Xanthocytophaga agilis: one gene and its partner. The protein of the gene in region 2 interacts with the protein of the main gene of each other region in a pairwise test. Links are inferred from orthologs where the notes say so. Each region holds a gene or a part of one and is shown on either strand. Other genes may lie near its edges. The genes, in order: QNI22_RS03730 and groL.

Region 1 (3,193 bases), 120 kb from region 2 along the record:
AAATTCCACGTAATATACCTAATCCTGTTACCTGAAGTCCATCAGAAAGCTGAAAGAATCCAGCAATGATAACCAGTGAGGCAGTGACTGTCATCAATGCCACGTCATCCGTATACAATGAAGTTAAGGGGCGAGCCAGTACCAAAAATGTCAGACAGGCTGTACCCATAAATAAAATAACAAGAAATACAGTAATAGCTCCAGCACGGATAATTTTATGCCGGTCCCGAAGTCCAACAGCCTGCCCTACTCTGATTGCACCCGCAGATGATAATCCAGCTGCTACCATATAAGTAACTGATGCCATATTGAGAGCAATACTATGTGCAGCCTGTTGTAATGTCCCTAACCAACCCGCAAAAAAAGTAGCAGATGAAAAAGCAGCTATTTCGAAAAATAACTGTAAGCCACCCGGTAATCCTAAACGTATCAGTTTGACCAGTAAGGGCATCAACGAATTTTCTGACTGTACCGAGATAAAAGGTTTAAAAATTTCATCTTTTACAATATATATCCCAAGTCCAATAGCCATAACGGTCCTGGAGATTATGGTTGTAATCCCAGCACCATTCAAACCCATTGCTGGTACTCCCAGTTTACCATTAATAAACACCCAGTTCAGAAAAATATCCAGTACTGTTCCCAATAAGGTAATAATCATAGTGACCCGTGTAAAGGAAAGTCCATCTGTAAACTGACGCAAAGCAGCATATATCATCAAAGGAATCGCAGAAAAAGCCACATAGAAGCTATAATCTGTAGCTAATGCCTGTACATCTGTTTTTTGATTGAACAAACCAAAATGTTGTGATACAAGAAGGAAAAGTCCAGCAACGATAATACCCCAGAAGAAACCCAAATACAATCCGGATAATAAAATACGTCTGCATTCAGCCTGATTGCCCTGAGCTTTTGCAGTAGCTGTCTGGGGACCTACTACCATTAATGAACCTATACCAATAATTGAAATAAGCCAGAACACGGAGTTAGCAAACCCTGAAGCAGCGACCGGAGAAGCTCCCAATCGTCCAACCTGAATGGTGTCCCCTACTCCCATTAACACATTCCCCAATTGTCCTATAATAATGGGTACTCCTAAATAGATAGTTTCTTTAAGTTCTTTACGGTAAATAGTCAAATTCATAGTTTGTAGTTTTATTCTAAAACAAAAAAACCTCCAATCAGGAGGTTTTTGCTCTTTGATTATTGGCATCTCGCAATAATCGGTTGGCAAAAATAAATTCCTGCAATTCTGGTGACGTAGTATCTGTAATAGTCTGACTGTTTCCCTGCCAGAGTTTTCGACCCCGATGTATATACAAAATATACTCCCCAATGGTCATTACTGAATTCATATCATGTGTTACCACAATGGTCGTTATCTTGTACTCATCCGTTATCTCACCTATCAGTTCATCAATTTTAATGGCAGTCAAAGGATCCAACCCGGAATTGGGTTCGTCACAAAATAAATATTTTGGATTTAAGACAATGGCTCGTGCAATACCTACACGTTTCTGCATACCTCCACTAATTTCCGAAGGCATGCGTTTATTTACATTTTCCAGTCCTACCCGCTTCAGACAAAAATTGACCCGCTCCAGCTTTTCTTCCCTGGACATTGAGGTAAGCATATCCAGTGGAAACATCACATTGCCTTCCACATCTTTTGAGTCAAACAAAGCATTTCCCTGAAATAACATACCTATCTCTCTTCGAATTTCCCGTTTAGTATCATCATCACCACTGATAAAATCCCGACCATCATATAACACTTTCCCTTTATCTGGCTGAATAAGTCCCACAATACATTTCAGTAATACAGATTTTCCATGACCACTTTGCCCGATAATCAGACTCGTATTACTATCATCAAACCGGGCATTAATACCATCTAGTACAACTTTATCCCCAAATGTCTTGGATACATCAACAACTTCAATCATTTATCTTTAAAGTATAGTTTTGAATAACCTCATAAAAATATTTTCTCAAATCTACTCACAATAGTAATTGAGCAAGCAGATAATCTGCCAACAGAACAGCAATACAGCTATTAGTCACAGCCTTAGTACTGGACTGTCCAACTTCCAATGCACCACCTCTGGTATAATATCCCTGAAAAGCAGAAATAGAAGAAATTAGAAAGGCAAATACAAACGATTTAATTAGAGAAAAACGCACATTACCTGGATTGAAATCAGATCGGATCCCATAAATATAGTCTGACTTAGTTACTAATCCTGATAAAGTACTGGATAGATACCCTCCATAGATGGAAAGAAAAGAAGCCAGAATTACCAACATTGGGAATGTAATCAGCGCAGCAATAATTTTTGGTAAAACCAGATAACTGGCCGAATTAATTCCCATTACCTCTAAAGCATCAATCTGCTCGGTAATACGCATGGTACCTAAACCACCTGCAATATTAGATCCTACTTTTCCACATAATACAATACATATAACGGTTGAAGCCAACTCCAGAATAGTAGTATCCCGAACAAGCACCCCCACAATAGTAAGGGGAATTAATGGACTTACCAGATTGTATACCGTTTGCAGTGCGGTTACAGCCCCAATAAAAGTAGAGACTATGACTACAATAAAAATAGAATCAATTCCAATCAACATACATTCATCCAAGATCCGGGATACATATACACCGAATTTTTCACGGTTCCTGAACATGGAAGCAATAAACAAACAATACTTACCAAACTGTGAGAGAAGATACATAGCTACCGATTTCTTGAAATAATAATGAATGATTGAGACGTAAAATTGAAAAAAAACTCTAATGGCAATAGCTTGGAATATAAATTATTTACATGCACTTTACTTTCCAACAACTAAAGTACAATTTTTACCCTTTATTTTGTTCCTAGCCTCGCTTTATAAAATACCATGGCAAAGGAATAAAGAGAAAATAAGAAAACCAAAGCATAACTGTTCCACTAGAGCAACGGATTATGCATTTTTATATTCTATCTTTGGGGTATTGATCTCAAAATATGCTTTTTCTTACTTTATGAATAGGTTATTAATTGTAACAGGGGGCACAAAAGGTATCGGGAAAGCCATTATCTGGAAATTCGCAGCAAATGGTTTTGATATAATTACCTGTGCACGTACAAAAAAAGATTTGCTATCCTTACAAGAAGAATTTGAATCTGCTTTTACACAAAATAAA
Region 2 (3,334 bases):
TTAATCGTTTTCAGATTCTGATAATGAAAAATTAAATCTGATAATTGTGGATACAGTTTCTGTTCAGTAAAACATTGCTGTACATGTTTCAGATAAGCTAATAAAACATACTGTTTGTACTCAAGGTCTATAAGACCTTCTGTGAGCCAGTTTGCAGAAAGTGTTTGCATAGGCGTTGATTCATTTATTTGATTCTCTATTTTTTACTACAGGATGAGTAATACCGCACCTATTCTCTTTGCTTATTGTTAACCTAATTTATCAAAATATGACAGAAAATACAAGCTGACATGTCAGTTTTGGTACACATGTCAGCTTTGTCAGAAAAAATGTCATACTTATTACTAAAATATTAACAAAAGTGTGCCAGTATGATTAATTCTGTGTAGAAATGTAGAAGAAACCTATAATTGGCATTAAAAGTGATATAGCTAAAGCGGTTTAACAAATAAAGATTGCTTCTATATTTAACCATTTCACATTCCTTTTTTAATTTTTAAACAAATATGGCTAACGTTAACGTAAAACCGCTTGCAGACCGTGTTCTGGTTGAACCGGCTGCCGCTGAGGAAAAAACAGCTTCTGGTATTATCATTCCTGACACTGCGAAAGAAAAGCCACAAAAAGGTACCATTGTAGCCGTAGGAAACGGTAAAAAAGATGAGCCTCTGACTGTAAAAGTAGGCGATACGGTTCTATACGGTAAATATGCTGGTACTGAAATTACCGTTGAAGGCAAAGACTACCTGATCATGCGTGAGTCTGACATCTTTGCAGTTATCTAAGTATAACAACAAATACTACTTATTACTCAATTAAGTAATAAAGCTTTTGTTTTCGACATCCATTCAATTCTTTCATTAACCTTAAACTATTAAGCGCACTATGGCTGCTAAACGTATATTTTTTAACACTGACGCAAGAGATCGTTTGAAAAAAGGGGTAGATACTCTGGCTGATGCAGTAAAAGTAACCCTGGGTCCAAAAGGACGTAATGTTATTATTGATAAAAAATTTGGTGCACCTTCTATCACTAAAGATGGTGTAAGTGTTGCAAAAGAAATCGAACTGAAAGATCCTATCGAAAATATGGGTGCACAGTTGGTTAAAGAAGTTGCTTCTAAAACTGCTGATTCAGCAGGTGACGGAACAACAACTGCCACTGTTCTTGCACAGGCAATTTTCAATGCTGGTATTAAAAACGTAGCAGCTGGTGCAAATCCAATGGATTTGAAGCGTGGTATTGACAAAGCAGTAGCTGCTGTTGTTGCTCAATTGAAAGAACAATCTAAGGCTATTAACGATAACAAAGAAATTGCTCAGGTAGCTACGATCTCTGCAAACAATGATGCCGAAATCGGTAACATGATTGCAGATGCGATGAATAAAGTAGGTAAAGACGGTGTAATCACTATTGAAGAAGCTCGCGGTACTGAAACCGAAGTAAAAACAGTAGAAGGTATGCAGTTTGACCGTGGTTATCTATCTCCATACTTTGTGACGAACACAGAGAAAATGGAAGTTGAACTGGAAAAGCCATTTATCCTGATCACTGAGAAGAAAATCTCTTCAATGAAAGAAATTCTTCCTGTTCTGGAAGGTGTTGCACAAAGTGGTCGTCCATTATTGATCATTGCTGAAGATGTTGACGGTGAAGCTCTTGCTACATTGGTAGTAAATAAAATTCGCGGAATCTTACGTATTGCAGCAGTAAAAGCTCCAGGATTCGGAGACCGTCGTAAAGCAATGCTGGAAGATATCGCAATCCTGACAAATGGTACAGTAATTTCTGAAGAGCGTGGATACAAACTGGAAAACGCTACTCTGGAATATCTGGGTCAGGCAGAAAAAATCGTTATTGACAAAGACAACACTACCATCGTTGGTGGAAAAGGTGAAAAAGAAGCGATTGAAGCACGGGTAAACCAAATCAAAGCTCAAATCGAAGTTACTACTTCTGATTACGACAAAGAAAAATTACAAGAGCGTTTAGCTAAACTTTCTGGTGGCGTAGCTATTCTGTACATTGGTGCTGCTACAGAAGTAGAGATGAAAGAGAAGAAAGATCGTGTAGATGATGCTCTTCACGCAACTCGTGCTGCTGTACAAGAAGGTATCGTTACAGGTGGTGGTGTAGCTTTAATCCGTGCAATTGCTGCTCTGGATAAAGTAAACACTATTAATGAAGATGAAATAACAGGTGTGAACATTGTTCGTCTGGCTCTTGAGTCTCCATTACGTACAATTGTTTTCAACGCTGGTGGTGAAGGTTCTGTTGTTGTTCAGAAAGTTCGCGAAGGACAAGCTGACTTCGGATACAATGCTCGTGAAGATAAATACGAAAATCTGATCGCTGCAGGTATCGTTGACCCAACTAAAGTTACTCGTCTGGCATTGGAAAACGCAGCTTCTATTGCAGCTCTATTGCTCACAACTGAGTGTGTAGTTGCAGAAGAACCTGAGAAAGAAAAAGCTGGAATGCCTCCAATGGATGGTGGCATGGGCGGCATGATGTAATCAACCAATCATGTTCTGCATATAACCCCTCCATATAAAATGGAGGGGTTTATTTTTATGATATTTTTGAATCTTGGGCTCCTATAGTAGCTGACTAGTAAGATTCCCGTTAATATTTCTACATTCCAAAACAAGTTTCCCAGTCAGCTGCCAGTGATTCTATCATAGCTTTTCCCTCCACATTGGCGATCATAAATTCAGGTAAAGTGCTCAGTCCATATTTGCCAGCCAGAATACCAGTACAAACAGAAGCTACCGAATCGACATCTCCACCGAGGTTAATTGCAAGCTTTAACCCATCAAAAGTATTTTGGGCATATTTTAGTATATACAAAATACAACCTGCCGTTAACATTGCATCTGAAGGAACACCTTTGATACCTGGAAGAAACCGAGGTGGCTGAATAGGTTGAGGACCACAAAGAATTTGATATTGTTCTTCCAATAATTGCTCAGGACCTGGTAGATTATTGAGATCTTGTAATAAGAAATCTGTTTCTCTATCTAACCCTTTGACATGTTCCCAGCAATAGAGTATTAATTCTGCAGAGGTACCTTGCTTTACAAGAAGATAATATGTAGCACGAGCTATCAAAATACTTGCAACTCTAGCTTTGGAATGAGGATGAGTGGCATTTGCATTGATGATAGCAAACGAGTTAATTTTATTTTCTGGTACTAATCCCAATGGAATAGCACGCATAACAGGTGCATTACCCGGGTAGTTTGTATTTCGTTGAAAATCTCTCACTTCACGTATTGTTTTCTCTCCACTGTATACCCATCGCATAGAACCATGACCATTACGTCCATATCC

What was found.
Region 1: the proteins of groL (region 2) and QNI22_RS03730 interact in binary tests that used the Escherichia coli proteins (3 or more experiments, as listed by UniProt). The link is inferred for Xanthocytophaga agilis from one-to-one orthologs.

What each region holds. Positions count from the first base shown.
Region 1 is NZ_JASJOU010000001.1:896,113-899,305, reverse strand. Bases 65-2,920 are described here. They hold QNI22_RS03730 (ABC transporter ATP-binding protein), read right to left. Parts: upstream 1,947-2,920; coding sequence 1,182-1,946; downstream 65-1,181. Other genes in these bases: QNI22_RS03725 (MlaE family ABC transporter permease), read right to left, coding at 2,002-2,739; QNI22_RS03735 (MATE family efflux transporter), read right to left, coding at 65-1,144. Also shown: more of QNI22_RS03735, read right to left, coding at 1-64; QNI22_RS03720 (SDR family NAD(P)-dependent oxidoreductase), read left to right, coding at 3,032-3,193. UniProt on the Escherichia coli protein: Part of the ABC transporter complex MlaFEDB, which is involved in a phospholipid transport pathway that maintains lipid asymmetry in the outer membrane by retrograde trafficking of phospholipids from the outer membrane to the inner membrane.
Region 2 is NZ_JASJOU010000001.1:1,013,657-1,016,990, reverse strand. The notes cover bases 205-3,201. They hold groL (chaperonin GroEL), read left to right. Parts: upstream 205-885; coding sequence 886-2,517; downstream 2,518-3,201. Other genes in these bases: QNI22_RS04170 (ADP-ribosylglycohydrolase family protein), read right to left, coding at 2,636-3,201; QNI22_RS04180 (co-chaperone GroES), read left to right, coding at 507-785. Also shown: QNI22_RS04185 (hypothetical protein), read right to left, coding at 1-170; more of QNI22_RS04170, read right to left, coding at 3,202-3,334.